One region of the Micromonospora sp. NPDC051925 genome, then DNA from elsewhere that is predicted to be linked to it. Evidence: predicted binding sites of a transcription regulator. Region 1 holds the regulator's gene; the other holds the start of a gene.
The links. Region 1 encodes HrcA, which represses chaperone genes, less so after heat shock. Its sites were predicted from a motif close to GGTTNGCACNCTCNNNNNGAGNGTGCNAACC; they were not measured.

Region 1 (7,823 bases):
TCCGGGTCGAGCATGTCGTGCAGCGCGTCGTAGAGCGGGCGCAGGTAGGGGTCGATCTTCTCGTTCAGGGTGCCCGGCAGGAAGCCCAGCCGCTCGCCCGCCTCGACCGCCGGGCGGGTCAGGATGATCCGGTTGACCTGCTTGGCCTGGAGCGCCTGGACGGCCTTCGCCATCGCCAGGTAGGTCTTGCCGGTGCCGGCCGGGCCGATGCCGAACACGATGGTGTGCGCGTCGATCGAGTCGACGTACGTCTTCTGCCCGAGCGTCTTGGGGCGGATGGTGCGCCCGCGACGGGAGAGGATGTTGAGGGTGAGCACCTCGGCGGGCCGCTCGGTGCCGCCCTGCTCGAGCATGCCGACGGTACGCCGGACAGCGTCAGTGGTCAGGGTCTCGCCTTTCTCGATCAGTTCGAGCAGCTCGCTGAAGAGGCGCTCGGCGAGAGCGTTGTCCGCGGGCGCACCGGTGATGGTGATCTCGTTGCCGCGCACGTGCACGTCACTGTTGACCGAACGTTCGACGAGTCGCAGGATCTCGTCGCCCGCGCCGAGCAGGTTGACCATGATCTTGGCATCGGGAACCGTGATCCTGGTCTGCACCCGGGGCGGGCCGGGAGGTGGGGTGCCGGTCATAGATCGGGCCGTGGGGCCCTGCGCCACCTGCTTCCATCTCTCGCCGTGCCCTGCTGGCGCGGCGTGCGGACGATACTCCCATCGTATCCGCTCCGCACCGGCGGCACCGCGCCCATTTCCCCGCTCCGGGTCAGCCCCGGAAGTCGTACCGGTCGAAGGTCTCCTGGTGGCGGGTGAAGCGGTAGGTGGCCCAGTGCATCCCGACCACCGCGCCGTCGGCGTCCCGGGTGAGCCGCAGCAACTCCCCGACCTCCCGCCCGGAGACGGTCCGGAACACGTCCGGGGAATGCGGCATCGGCGCGAAGACCGCCGGGGGACGTCCTGCCGGGTCGTCCGCGCCCCGAGCCCGCAGCGCCCCGTCGTGCCAGGAGAAGACGTACTCGAAGCCCTCACCCCACCAGCGGCCCAGCAGCCCGCGCAGCGGTCCAGGCGCACCCGGACCGGGCTGCCACGGCACGACGTCCGCCGGGTCGTGCTCGGCCGCGGCGGCGAGCAGCCGGTGCGGCAGCTCCAGCGCCTCCGCCGCCGTCCCCGACGAGGCGAGCACCGCGCAGCCCATCGCGCCGGCCGTGCCGTCGCCGCCACGCCGGCCGTAGACCCCGGCCAGGAAACCGGGCATGGCGCCGTCGTGGCCGACGTGCACCACCCGGTCCGGGTACGGCACCAGGATCAGGCCGAGCCCGAAGCCGGCCCGCCAGGCCGTCTCGTCGGTGGTCGTCACCGGCCAGCGCATCTCGTCCAGGGTGGCCGGGGCGAGCACCGCCCCGGCCGGGTCGAGCGCCACCGGGTCGGCCAGGAACGCCGCCCACCGGGCCATGTCCGTCGCCGTGCTCCACAGTTGGGCGGCCGGGCCGACCGCGCCGAAGTCGGTCGGCGGCTCGGGATGCGCCTCGTCGGAGTACGCGTCGACCAGGAAGCCGGTGGCCGCCTGCGGACCCGGGTCGACCGAGGTGGCGACCAACCCCAGCGGGGTGAGCACCCGCGCGGTGAGCGCTTCGGCCCAGGTGCCGCCGCGCAGCACGCCGACCAGCCGGCCGAGCAGCGCCATGCCCAGGTTGGAGTAGTGGTAGCGGCGGCCGGTGGGCAGCACCCGCTCGACCCGGGCCAGGTCGGCGATCAGCTCGTCCACCTGCGGCGCACGCAGCGTGTCCCAGACGTCCCCGTACGGCTCGCGTTGCAGCCCGGCGGTGTGCGAGAGCAACCTCCGTACGGTCAGCTCGCCGTGCGCCGGCAGGTCCAGGTGCCGGCTCAGCGGGTCGTCCAGGTCCAGCAGCCCGTCGTCGCGGCACTGCATCACCAGCACGGAGGTGAAGGTCTTGGTGACCGAACCGATCCGGAACCGGGTCTGCGGGCCGAGGGGGGTGTCGTTGCCGGTGCCGCCGACCTCGCACGTCCACAGCGGACGGTCGGCCCGGTGCAACGCCACCGCCAGGGCCGGCACCCGGGCCTGCGCCTGGGCCTGCCGGACCAGCCGCGCCAACCGGTGGGTGGCAGCCGGGCCGGTGCCCGGTCCCGCCTCGGACGTCACGCCGGCCTCCGACCGTCGACGGCCGTCCCGTCGGAGGCCGGGTCGCCGGCAGTGGTCACGCCCGACCCCGGGCAGCCTCCGCAGGTCACGCCAGGTCCCGGGCCAGCATCGGTCCGAGCGGCGCGCCACCGAGCAGGTGGGCGTGCACGTGGAAGACCTCCTGGCCGCCGTACGCGCCGGTGTTGAACATCAGTCGGAAACCGTCGCCGGTCAGCCCCTCGTCCTCGGCCACCGCGGCGGCCGTGGCCAGCACCTCACCGGCCAGCGCCGGATCACCCTGGGCGAGCGTCGCCACGTCGGCGTAGTGCTCCTTGGGGATCACCAGGACGTGCACCGGGGCCTTCGGCCCGATGTCGCGGAAGGCGAGGGTGGTGGCGGTTTCCCGGACCACGGTGGCCGGGATCTCCCCGGCGACGATGCGACAGAACAGGCAGTCGGATGATCCCATCCGGGCAGTTTAAGGAACGACCTCGGCTCTCGCGGGTGCAGTGGGAGGGCTGTTTCTCACAACTGACTGGTGGTTCGATCGATCTGGGTCACGCTTGTCGTGAAAGCCTGCGCCGCCGCTCGTGAGAGGCTCCGCTACTGCCCGGGTGGGGCCCCGCCCCGCTGATCAAGAGAATTACGTCAAATTCAAGCCGTTGGCTGACACAAACCTCTTGATCACCACTGGCGATCGGCCTGGTGCCTGGCGGACCGGCGTCGGGCGTCTGGTGATCAAGAGGTTTTGGTCAGAACGGTGCGTTGGGGTGACGTAAACCTCTTGATCACCGGGGGTGGGGTGGGGGTGGGGTGGGGGTGGGGTGGGGGTGGGGTTACCAGCGGGACAGGCGGGTGGAGAGCACGGTGAGCGCGGCCACGCCGGCGGTGGAGGTACGCAGGATCGACGGGCCGAGGCGGACGGGTCGGGCACCGGCCTCGGTGAAGGCGGTCAGCTCGGCCGGGGAGATGCCCCCCTCCGGCCCGACCACCAGGACGATCTCGCCGGTGGCCGGCAGCTCGACGGCGGTCAGCCGCTCCTCGGCCTCCTCGTGCAGCACGAACGCCGCACCGGCACCGGCGATCCGGCGGGCCACCGTGGCGGTCGACTCGTCCGGCGCTCCGGCCACCACCGGCAGCCGCGCCCGGCGAGCCTGCTTGGCCGCCTCCCGGGCCGTCGCCACCCACTTCGTCCGGGCCCGTACGCCCCGGTCGCCGCGCCACTGCACCACCGAGCGGGACGCCGCCCAGGGCACGATCTCGTCCACCCCGACCTCGGTCATCGCCTGCACGGCCAGCTCGCCCCGATCGCCCTTGGCGATTCCCTGCACCACGACCAGCCGGGGGACGTCCGCGTCGACGTACCCCCGGGAGGTGACGGTGAGGTCGAGGGTGCCCCGGCCGACGGCGGTGACCACCACGGCGGCCGTGCCGCCCCGGCCGTCGGCGAGCAGCAGCTCGTCGCCCACGCGCAGCCGTTGCACGGTGGCGGCGTGGTGCCCCTCGGGGCCGTCCAGGATGAGCTGGTCGGCGGTGGGCAGCGACTCGACCAGGAACAGCGGTGCGGACACGACGCCCAGGCTAGCCGCCCGGCACGGACGCCGGGCCGGCGAGGCCGCGCGGACCACCGCCCGGCAGGATCGGCCCAGCCCAGGCCAGTCGGCCCAGGCCCAGCCGGGCGAACCCGGGCCGACCGAAGCCGGGCGGAGCGGGGCCGAACGGACCGGGGCCAGACGGAGCGGGGCCGGGCCGGAGCCGGACAGAGCGGGGCCGGGCCGGTGGCTCGGCCCCGGTCCGGCCGGGTCAGGCGTGGCCGTTGAAGGCGTCGCGCATCCGGGAGAAGAAACCGCCCTGCTTGGACAGCTCGGCGACCTCCTCGCCCCGGGTCTTGGCGAAGTCCCGCAGCATCTTCTCCTGGTCGGCGTCGAGCTTGGTGGGGGTCCGCACGTCGAGGTGGACGTAGAGGTCACCCCGGCCGGTGCCGCGCAGGTGCGGCACGCCACGGGCGCGTAGCCGCAGCGTGCTGCCGGGCTGGGTGCCGGCCTTGACGTCGACGGTCTCCTCGCTGTCCAGCGTCTTTATGGTCAGCCGGGTGCCCAGCGCGGCGGCGGTCATCGGGACGGTCACCCGACAGTGGAGGTCGTCGCCCTTGCGGGAGTAGACGTCGTGCGGGCGCTCGTGGATCTCGACGTAGAGGTCACCGGCGGTGCCACCACCCGGACCGACCTCGCCCTGCTGGGCCAGCCGGATCCGCATGCCGTCCTCGACCCCGGCCGGGATCTTCACGGTCAGCGAGCGGCGGGTCCGCACCCGGCCGTCGCCGGCGCAGGTGGGGCAGGGGTGCGGGATGGTGGTGCCGTACCCCTGGCAGACGGTGCACGGCCGGGCCGAGACCACCTGGCCGAGGAAGGTCCGCTGGACCGACTGCACCTCGCCCCGGCCACCGCACGCCTCGCAGGTCGCCAGGTGGGTGCCGGCCGCGGTGCCCGCCCCGGAGCAGGTGGTGCAGAGCACGGCGGTGTCGACGGTGATCGGGGCCTCGACGCCGAAGGCGGTCTCGTGGAGGTCCAGCTCCAGACGCAGGATCGCGTCGGCCCCCGGCCGGGTACGCGGGCGTGGACCGCGGGCGCCACCGGCCGCGCCGCCGAAGAAGGCGTCCATGATGTCCTGGAAGCCGACGAACGGCCCCGCCCCACCGGGACCGCCCGGACCGCCGGCACCCCCGCCGCCCGGGGCGAGCGGGTCGCCGCCCAGGTCGACGATCTGCCGCTTCCGATCGTCCGACAGGACCTCGTACGCGGCGTTGATGTCCTTGAACTTCTCCTGTGCCTCCGGGTCCGGATTCACGTCCGGGTGGAACTGTCGCGCCAGCTTGCGGTAGGCGCGCTTGATCTCGTCATCGGAGGCTTCCCGGCTCACACCGAGAATGCCGTAGTAGTCCCTGGCCACTGCGTTCCGTGTCCTCATGTTCGTCTCGCGTTACGGCGGCCGGACCCGGCCGCCGACCCTGACTGGTCAGTTCTGGGCCAGCAGCTCGCCCACGTAGCGTGCCACGGCCCGTACCGTGGCGATGGTGCCGGGGTAGTCCATCCGGGTCGGGCCGAGCACACCCAGCCCACCGACGATAGTGCTGCCCGGTCCGTACCCGGTGCTGACCACCGAGGCGGCACGGAGGTTGTCGACCTCGTTCTCGTCGCCGATCAACACCCGGGTGGTGCTCGGCTCGGTCTCGCCGATCAGCTTGAGCAGGACGACCTCCTCCTCCAGCGCCTCCAGGATGGGGCGCAGCGAGCCCTGGAAGTCGAGCAGGCCACCCCGGGTGAGGTTGGCGGTGCCGGCCAGCGCCAGGCGCTCCTCGGTGCGCTCGACAAGCGTCTCCAGCAGCACGGTGGAGAGCGTGGTCATGGCGCCGCGCAGGTGCGGCGCGGACTCCTCGACCAGCGCCTGGACCAGGGGCGGGGTGTCGGACAGCCGGCTGCCCCCCAGCTTCTCGTTGACCAGTCGGCGCAGGTCGGTGACGTCCTCGGCGGGGACCGGCGCGGGCAGCTCGACCAGCCGCTGCTCGACCCGGCCGGTGTCGGCGATCATGACCAGCATCAGCCGGGTGGTGGAGATCGGCACCAGCTCCAGGTGGCGCACCGACGAACGGGCCAGCGACGGGTACTGCACCACGGCGACCTGCCGGGTGAGCTGCGCCAGCAGTCGTACGGTGCGGTGCACCACGTCGTCCAGGTCGACGGCGCCGACCAGGAAGCGCTCGATGGCCCGGCGCTCGGCCGGGCTGAGCGGCTTGACCCGGGAGAGCCGGTCGACGAAGAGCCGGTAGCCACGGTCGGTGGGCACCCGGCCGGCGCTGGTGTGCGGCTGCCGGATGTAGCCCTCCTCCTCCAGCACCGCCATGTCGTTGCGGACGGTCGCCGGGGAGACCCCGAGCTGGTGCCGCTCGACAAGCGTCTTGCTGCCGACGGGCTCCTGCGTGGCGACGTAGTCCTCGACGATCGCCCGCAACACGGCCAGCTTGCGGTCGTCGAGACTCATCTCCCACCTCCTGAACACGTCGACCCGGACACCTGCCGCGCCCGGACAAGCGCTCTGGCACTCGACTGTAGCGAGTGCCAGTCTACGACGGCAGCGCCGCCGCCGCGATGATCGAGACGGACCGTCGGTGCGTCCGCCCCGGGGGACGCCGGGGCGTCGACGACCGAACGTCGAGGCCAACCTCACCAGTGTCGCTCTGGTGCACCCTTGCCGGCAGCCCCTACCGTGGCGGGCATGACTGAACCACCTCGCCCTCCCGGCGCGGGGGACGGCACCTCGCCCGACCCGACCGCCCCCCAGGGCTCGCCATACGAGCCACCCACCGCACCACTGTTCGGGGCGTCGGGGGCGGGCGGCTATCCCCCGCCCGGTGACTATCCCCCGCCGACCGGTGACCAGCCGCCGTCGGGCGGTTACCCGCCGCCGGGTGGCTACCCGCCACCGGGTGGCTACCCTCCGGCTGGTGGTTTCCCCCCGGCTGGTGGCGGATATCCGACCGGCGGCGCGTACGGCGCCCCGGCCGGCGGCTACGCCAACAGCGAGGACAAGACCTGGGCGCTGGTCGCGCACTTCGGCGGGGCCGCCGGCGCGCTGATCAGCTTCGGTCCGCTCGGCTTTGTCGCCCCGCTGATCGCCTACCTGGTCCGTGGTCAGCAGTCACCAGCCGTCCGGGCGCAGGCGCTGGCCGCGCTGAACTTCCAGATCCTCTGGTCGATCATCGCGTTCGTGCTGCTCTTCGTGAGCTGGTGCCTGCTCTTCCTGCCCAGCATCGCGGTCGTGGTGATCCAGATCCTGTTCGGGATCATCGCCGGCATGAAGGCGAACGAGGGCCAGCCCTACCGCTACCCGATGTCCACCAGCTTCATCAAGTGAACCCCGGCCGGCCGCTCCCCCGGCCGGCCGGGCACCACCCCGGGCCTGCCGGGCACCCGGGGCAGGGCACCAGCGTTCGCCGGCCGGCACCGCCACGGACCGGTCAGGTGTCGCTCAGGGCAACAGGTCGCGGACCACCGCATCGGCCAGCAGCCGGCCGCGCAGGGTGAGCACCGCCCGCCCCTGCGGGTACCCCACCGGGTCCAGCAGGCCGTCGGCGAGCGCTCGGGCCGCACCGGCCCGGCCCGCGTCGTCCAGGGCGGCCAGGGGCAGCCCGGACGCGAGCCGCAGCCGCAGCATCACGTCCTCCATGTGCGCCTCGTCCGGGGTGAGGATCTCCCGGGCCAGGCCGGGCGAGCGTCCGGCGGCGAGTCGTTGCGCGTACGCGCTGGGGTGCTTGACGTTCCACCAGCGCACCCCGCCGACGTGGCTGTGTGCCCCCGGGCCGAGGCCCCACCAGTCGGCACCGGTCCAGTAGAGCAGGTTGTGCCGGCATCGGCCCGCCTCGGTGCGGGCCCAGTTGGAGACCTCGTACCAGGAGAAACCGGCCGCGTCGAGAGCGGCCTCCGCCGCCAGGTAGCGGTCCGCCGCCACGTCGTCGGAGGGGTACGGCAGCTCGCCGCGCCGCATCCGGGCGGCCAGCCGGGTGCCGTCCTCCACGATCAGGGCGTACGCGCTGACGTGGTCGACCCCGGCGGCGACCACCTGGTCCAGCGAGGCGGCGAAGTCCTCGGCGCGTTCCCCCGGGGTGCCGTAGATCAGGTCCAGGTTGACGT
Region 2 (7,823 bases), on a different contig from region 1:
CACGCCGATCTTCGGCTTCTTGTCGGTGTTGCCGCCGGCCTCGTTGCTGGCGGAGTCGTCGCCACAGGCGGCCATGCTGCCGGTGGCCAGCAGGCCGACGGCGGCGAAGGTGAGGAAGCCCTTGCGCATCTGCACGGGTCCTTTCGGGGGTGGGGGAAGTAGTGATCGGTGTTTTGTTGTGTCCGGCAACGTATTCCCGCTCACATCCCGGGCGCAAGACTGCCGAGGTCAGAAGTTTGTTGGCGGCGGTAACAATTCAGCAACGCGGTTGTCACCCCCAGGACACCCGCCCTGGAAACACGCTCCGTGTCCGTTCCGCGACCACCCCCGTCGGGGGTGGTGGGCCGGTCAGCCGGCGGCGATCCGCGCGGTGCGGGCCCCGGTGAGGGTGACCAGGTCGGCCGGGGCGAGTTGGAGCTGCAGTCCCCGGCGGCCGGCCGAGACGTAGACGGTGTCGTGGGCCAGCGCGGAGGCGTCCACCACCGTCGGCAACCGACGCCGCTGACCCAGCGGGCTGATCCCACCCCGCACGTAGCCGGTGGCCCGCTCGGCGTCGGCCCGGTCGGCCAGGGTGGCCCGCTTGCCACCCAGCACCGCCGCCAGCGCCTTGAGGTCGAGTTCACCGGTGACCGGGACGACCGCCACCGCCAGCGCCCCGTCCACCTCGGTGACCAGCGACTTGAACACCCGCTCCGGCGGCACTCCGAGCGCCGCCGCGACCAGCGCGCCGTAGCGCGGCGCGTCCGGGGAGACGTCGTACGGATGGGTGCTGTGCGCGATCTTCCGCTTCGTCAGCAGCGCCGTCGCCGCGGTGGCCTGTCCCGCCATGCCGATCACGCTAACCCGGCGGGGCCTCGCTCGCGACCGGTCGGCCGACCAGCACCGTGGGTGCCCCGGCGACCCGGGTCAGCACCAGGCTGGCAGCGGCCTCTCCGGCCAGCTTCAGATCCCGGCGAAGCTGTTCCGGCTCCAGCGCCGAGCCCCGCTTGAGGATCTCCACCCGGCCGACCCGACGCTCCCGTAGCAGCGCACGCAACCGCTTCAGCGAGAACGGCAGCACGTCGACGATCTCCAGGCACCGGCCGAACGGGGTCGGCTGCGGAGTGTCCGCGTACAGGTAGGCGATGCTCGGGTCGGCAAGCGTCGCGCCGAGCGTGTCGGCCAGCTCGGCGACCAGGTGCGCCCGGACCACCGCCGGGTCGGGGTCGTACAGGTACCGCCGCACCGGCCCGACCGCCGCCTCCCGATCACCCGCTCCGGTCAGCTGATGACAGGGGACTCCCGCGCTGTCGCGGGGCTGACCCGGTGGACGGCCGCCCGCCGGTTGCTGCCGGACCCGGTCGGCGAGGTGCCCCTCCTTCGGTCTCAGGACGGTCGCCCGGCGGGGGGCCCCGACGAGCGGGCCGCCCCAGAGGGCCGCCTCGACCAGGTCGCCGTCGACGCTTACCCACTCCGCCTCGGCGTCCGCCGGGATCAACGCGTGGTCGATGCCGGGGGCCACCTTCACCACCGTGTACGGCACCCGCCCGGCCAGCCCGGTGACGAAGTCCCACGGCGGCGAGTAGGCGTTCGGGTCGAAGATCCGCCGTCCGGTGCCGGCCCGACGCCGCGCCGGGTCGCAGAAGACCGCGTCGACCCCGGTCACGTCGAACGCCGTCGCGTCACCGCACTCCACGGTGAACATCTCGGCCAGCCCGGCCGCCTCGGCGTTCGCGGCGGCCAGCGCGGCGGTGACCGGGTCGGCCTCCACCCCGTACACCCGGATGCCGGCGCGGGCGGCGGCGAGCGCGTCGGCGCCGAGGCCGCAGCCCAGGTCGGCGAGGGTGCGCACCCCGGCGGCGGCCAGCCGCGCGGCCCGCCGGTCGGCGACCACCCGGCGGGTGGCCTGCTCCAGGCCGGGGCGGGTGAGGAACATCCCGGCGGCCTCGGGGCCGAACTTGCCGACCGCCCGGCGGCGCAGCTCGGCCTGGGTGAGCGCGGCGGCGGCCAGCCCGGCCGGCAGCCCGCGCGACCGCAGCGCCGCCGCCGCGACCAGTGGGTCGCCGCCGGCCACCTCGGTCGCCGCGGCGAGCACGGCCGACCCCTCGGGGGTACGTAGGGCGGCGAACTGGTCGAGATCCACCCGCCCATTGTCCGGCTCGGACCGGACGGAGCCGGCGGCGGTGTCGACCCGCGCCCGGCCCACCGGTCCCGGCGCGTCGTGCGGCCGGGGCAATCGGGGAGGCTCGACCTGGGCGGGCCGACGTTACGGCCTCCGTGCGGGGTCGACACCGCTGGATCGCCACCACTGAGTCGATCATCACCGGCGGCGGAACCGGGGCGACACGATGGGTGGCGCGTTGGCACTCTCCTTGACGGAGTGCTAGCCGAGGAATAACCTGCGATTAGCACTCTCACCCTGAGGGTGCCAGCGTCCGGACCATCCGGTCCGGGTGCTGAACGCCAGGCGGACCGGCACCCGCGACGACGGCCCCGCCCGGTGGCATGAGGCAGATTGACGCTGGTCGGACTCTCGGCCGGCAACGAAACCAAGTACCCCAGGAGGGTATGCCCGTGACTACCGCGACCAAGGTTGCGATCAAGCCGCTCGAGGACCGCATCGTGGTCCAGGCGAACGAGGCTGAGACCACCACGGCGTCGGGCATCGTGATCCCCGACACCGCCAAGGAGAAGCCGCAGGAGGGCACCGTCCTCGCCGTCGGCCCGGGCCGGATCGACGACAAGGGCAACCGCGTGCCGCTCGACGTCAAGGTCGGCGACACCGTCCTGTACTCGAAGTACGGCGGCACCGAGATCAAGTACGCCGGCGAGGAGTACCTGGTGCTCTCCGCCCGCGACGTTCTCGCGGTCATCGAGAAGTAACCAACCGATTCCAGTGTCGTCGCCCCGGTCCGGCTCGCCGGGCCGGGGCGACGTCGCTTCGAAGGGACATTCATGGCGAAGATCCTGAGCTTCTCGGACGACGCCCGGCACCTGCTGGAGCACGGTGTCAACGCCCTCGCGGACACGGTCAAGGTCACCCTCGGCCCGCGCGGGCGCAACGTCGTCCTGGACAAGAAATTCGGTGCGCCGACGATCACCAACGATGGTGTGACCATCGCCAAGGAGATCGAGCTCACCAACCCGTACGAGAACCTCGGCGCGCAGCTGGTCAAGGAGGTGGCGACGAAGACCAACGACGTCGCCGGCGACGGGACCACCACCGCGACCGTGCTGGCCCAGGCGATGGTCCGCGAGGGCCTGCGCAACGTGACCGCCGGGGCCAACCCGGCCGGCCTCAAGCGGGGCGTCGACGCGGCGGCTGCCAAGGTCTCCGAGGCGCTGCTCGGCCGGGCCGCCGAGGTGGCCGACAAGGAGTCGATCGCGCACGTCGCGACGATCTCCGCGCAGGACGCCACCATCGGCGAGCTGATCGCCGAGGCGATGGAGAAGGTCGGCCGCGACGGCGTCATCACCGTCGAGGAGGGCTCCACGCTCACCACCGAGCTGGAGGTGACCGAGGGTCTCCAGTTCGACAAGGGCTTCATCTCGCCGAACTTCGTCACCGACTCGGAGTCGCAGGAGTCGGTGCTGGAGGACCCGTACATCCTCATCACCACGCAGAAGATCTCGGCGATCGAGGAGCTGCTGCCGTTGCTGGAGAAGGTCCTCCAGAACAACAAGCCGCTGCTGATCGTCGCCGAGGACGTCGAGGGCCAGGCGCTGTCGACCCTGGTGGTCAACGCGATCCGCAAGACCATCAAGGTCTGCGCGGTCAAGGCCCCGGGCTTCGGCGACCGCCGTAAGGCGATGCTCCAGGACATGGCGATCCTGACCGGCGCCGAGCTGGTCGCCCCGGAGCTGGGCTACCGGCTCGACCAGGTCGGCCTGGAGGCGCTCGGCACCGCCCGGCGCGTCGTGGTCGACAAGGAGAACACCACCGTCATCGACGGCGGCGGCCAGTCCGCCGAGGTCGCCGACCGGGTCGCCCAGATCCGCAAGGAGATCGAGGCGTCCGACTCCGAGTGGGACCGGGAGAAGCTGGCCGAGCGGCTGGCCAAGCTCTCCGGCGGCATCGCGGTCATCAAGGCGGGCGCGGCGACCGAGGTCGAGATGAAGGAGCGCAAGCACCGCATCGAGGACGCGATCGCCGCGACCAAGGCCGCGGTCGAGGAGGGCACGGTTCCCGGCGGCGGTTCCGCGCTGGCCCAGATCCGCTCGGTGCTCGACGACGACCTCGGCCTCACTGGTGACGAGAAGGTCGGTGTCTCGATCGTGCGCAAGTCGCTGGTCGAGCCGCTGCGCTGGATCGCCCAGAACGCCGGCCACGACGGTTACGTGGTGGTGGAGAAGGTCGCCGGCAAGGAGTGGGGCCACGGCCTCGACGCCGCCAAGGGCGAGTACGTCGACCTGGTGAAGTCCGGCATCATCGACCCGGTGAAGGTGACCCGTAACGCGGTCACCAACGCCGCGTCGATCGCCGGTCTGCTGCTGACCACCGAGAGCCTGGTGGTGGAGAAGCCGGAGCAGCCGGAGCCGGCCGCCGCCGGTGGCGGCCACGGCCACGGCCACGGTCACCAGCACGGCCCGGGGTTCTGACCCGGTAGCACGCCAGTTCAGGGCGCATCGTCGTACGTCGGCGGTGCGCCCTGACACGTTCGGTGGCTCTGCTTACGGAACGCTTACACAGTTGGCGGGCGGGGTGGTCGATCGACGACACTGGCCCGATGAGCACCACCCCCCGCGGCCTCGCCGCACTGGCCGGGGTCACCGCCGCCGTGGTGGCCATCGGTGTCGCCGAGCCGGTCGCCGTCCTCACCGGTCCGCGCTCCGCTCCGCTGATCGCGGTCGGCGGGGTGGTGGTCGACGTGGTCCCCGAGCCACTCAAGCAGTTCGCCATCGACGTCTTCGGCCGGTACGACAAGATCGCCCTGTTGGTCGGCACGGCGGTGCTGCTGGCGGCGTTCGCCGCCGGGATCGGCGTGCTGGCCGCACGCCGGCTCGCCGTCGGCCTGCTGGGCATCGCGGCGTTCGCCGTCCTCGGTGCCGCCGCCGCGCTCTCCCGGGCCGGGGCGGACGCCGCCGACGCCCTGCCCGCCCTGGTCGGCGGGGGACTGGGCGCGCTGGTGCTCTGGGCCTTCGTGGCCGGTCCGTTGCAGCTCGACCCCTGGCCCTGGCAGCCACCCACCCCGCTGCCCGCCGCATCCTCGCCCGAGGGCCCCGAGCAGTCCCCGACACCGGTGACCGAGCCGCCCGTCGTCCCGCCCGACCCGGCTCCGACGACCGGGTCGGCGGTTGGCCGATCGGGCCCGGACGCCACGACGACGGCACAGGCCGGGCGGGAGCTGTCGACACCGACCGACCCGGAGTCCCGGCGGCGTTTCCTGCGGGGGGCGGGGGTGCTCGCGGGCGCGGCGACCGTGGCCGGGTTGGGCGGGCACTGGCTCGCCGGTCGACGGGGTGTCTCGGCGGCCCGGGACGCCGTCGCGTTGCCCACCCCGTCGGCGGCGGCGTCGACGGTGCCGGCCGGCGCGGATCTGTCGCTGGCCCAGCTCGCCCCCTACACCACCCCGAACGGCGGGTTCTACCGGATCGACACGGCGCTGGTGGTGCCGCAGGTCGATCCGGAGACCTGGCGGCTGCGCATCCACGGCCGGGTCCGCAACCCGATCGAGTTGAGCTTCGCCGACCTGCTCGCCCGCCCGATGGTCGAGCGGTACGTCACCCTGGCGTGCGTCTCCAACGAGGTGGGTGGGGACCTGATCGGCAATGCCCGTTGGCTCGGCGTACCGATCAGGGAGCTGCTCGACGAGGCGGACCCGGAGGAGGGGGCCGACCAGGTGGTCGGCCGCTCGGTCGACGGTTGGACCTGCGGCACCCCGACGGCGGTGCTGCGCGACGGCCGGGACGCCCTGCTGGCGGTGGGGATGAACGGTGAGCCGCTGCCGGTCGAGCACGGCTTCCCGGTGCGGATGGTGGTGCCCGGCCTCTACGGGTACGTGTCGGCCTGCAAGTGGGTCACCGAGCTGGAGCTGACCAGCTTCGCCGACTTCGACGCGTACTGGGTGCCGCGCGGTTGGTCGGCGCAGGGGCCGGTGAAGACCCAGTCCCGGATCGACACCCCGCGCTCGCGCAACCGGCTCACCGCCGGTGAGGTGGTGGTGGCCGGGGTGGCCTGGGCGCAGCACCGGGGGATCAGCCGGGTCGAGGTACGGGTGGACGGCGGTGGATGGCAGGAGGCGACCCTCGCCCCGGCGGTGTCGGTGGACACCTGGGTGCAGTGGTCCTGGCGGTGGCCGGCGACCACGGGTGAGCACACCCTCCAGGTGCGGGCGACCGACCGGGACGGCGAGCCCCAGACCCCGCTGGCCGCCCCGGTGGCCCCGGACGGCGCCACCGGTTGGCACAGCGTCACAGTCACTGTCCGCTGATTTCACACCACCCTCGGTCATCAGCCATGATCGATATGTTGATTACCGGAAATTCCCCTGCGGTATCGAGGGTTGAGGCTGTGGGAGCGCTCCCGTAACATACCTGACGCGACTGTTAACGTTCACCTAACAACGACCACCACCAATGTGCAGGTCGCCATCCCGTCAGGAGGGTGTTTTATGTCCAGATCCAGATCGGCCAATGTCGGCCTGATCTCGGCCGGTGTCGCGTTGCTGGCCTCGGCGTCGATCGTCACCGCGTTGCCGGCGGGTGCCGCGGCGGCGGGTTGTTCGGTGAACTACACCGTGTCCTCGGAGTGGGGTGGCGGCTTCGGCGCCAACGTCGCGATCACCAACCTGGGCGACGCGGTGAGCAGTTGGACGCTGACCTGGTCCTTCGCCTCCGGGCAGTCGGTGACCCAGGCATGGAACGCCACGGTGACGCAGAGCGGTTCGGCGGTGACCGCCAAGAACGTCAGCTACAACGGTGCCATCCCCACCAACGGCTCGGTGTCGTTCGGCTTCAACGGGGCCTGGACGTCCAGCAACCCGGTCCCGACGAGCTTCGCGCTCAACGGGGTGGCCTGCAACGGCGGCACGACGCCGACCAACCCGCCCACCACCCCGCCGACGACCGCGCCCCCCACCACCCCGCCGCCGACGACGCCTCCGCCGACCACCCCGCCGCCGACGGGCAACTGCTCCCTGCCGACGTCCTACCGCTGGTCGTCGACCGGCCCGCTGGCGCAGCCGAAGTCCGGCTGGGCGTCACTCAAGGACTTCACCATCGCCCCCTACCAGGGCAAGCAGTTGGTGTACGCCACCACCCACAGCAGCAGCGCCAATGGCGGCTGGGGTTCGATGAACTTCGGCCTGGTCGACAACCTCAACCAGCTCGGCTCGGCCACCCAGAACGCCATGAGCCAGAGCACCGTCGCGCCGTCGCTGTTCTACTTCGCGCCGAAGAACATCTGGATTCTCGCCCACCAGTGGGGCCCGACGTCGTTCTCGTACCGCACGTCGACCAACCCGGCCAACGCCAACGGCTGGTCGGCCGCGCAGACCCTGTCGACCGCGACGATCACCGACTCCGGCACCGGCGTGATCGACCAGACGATCATCGGCGACGACCAGAACATGTACCTGTTCTTCGCCGGCGACAACGGCAGGATCTACCGCCAGATCATGCCGATCGGGAACTTCCCGGGCAGCTTCGGCTCCAACTACACGACGATCATGACCGACACCTCGGAGAACATCTTCGAGGCACCGCAGGTCTACAAGGTGCAGGGCCGCAACCAGTACCTGATGATCATCGAGGCCAGGACCAGCTCCTGGGAGCGCTACTTCCGCTCGTTCACGGCGACCAGCCTGAGCGGCACCTGGACGCCGAACGCGACGACCTACAACAAC

Region 2: the regulator HrcA is predicted to act here: its motif matches at 2,383-2,413, upstream of groES (co-chaperone GroES).

Annotation. Positions count from the first base shown of each region.
Region 1 covers NZ_JBIUCH010000025.1:35,559-43,381, forward strand. Annotated here, with positions in the region: partial or broken gene ACIG87_RS27790 (PhoH family protein) at 1-629, opposite strand, end outside; gene ACIG87_RS27795 (serine hydrolase domain-containing protein) at 760-2,157, opposite strand; gene ACIG87_RS27800 (histidine triad nucleotide-binding protein) at 2,243-2,605, opposite strand; gene ACIG87_RS27805 (16S rRNA (uracil(1498)-N(3))-methyltransferase) at 2,973-3,707, opposite strand; gene dnaJ (molecular chaperone DnaJ) at 3,940-5,085, opposite strand; gene hrcA (heat-inducible transcriptional repressor HrcA) at 5,152-6,174, opposite strand; gene ACIG87_RS27820 (DUF4870 domain-containing protein) at 6,409-7,047, shown strand; gene hemW (radical SAM family heme chaperone HemW) at 7,162-7,823, opposite strand, start outside.
Region 2 covers NZ_JBIUCH010000003.1:260,951-268,773, reverse strand. Annotated here, with positions in the region: gene ACIG87_RS05815 (sugar ABC transporter substrate-binding protein) at 1-129, opposite strand, end outside; gene ybaK (Cys-tRNA(Pro) deacylase) at 349-828, opposite strand; gene ACIG87_RS05805 (methyltransferase domain-containing protein) at 839-2,122, opposite strand; gene groES (co-chaperone GroES) at 2,548-2,862, shown strand; gene groL (chaperonin GroEL) at 2,935-4,578, shown strand; gene ACIG87_RS05790 (molybdopterin-dependent oxidoreductase) at 4,707-6,410, shown strand; gene ACIG87_RS05785 (non-reducing end alpha-L-arabinofuranosidase family hydrolase) at 6,591-7,823, shown strand, end outside.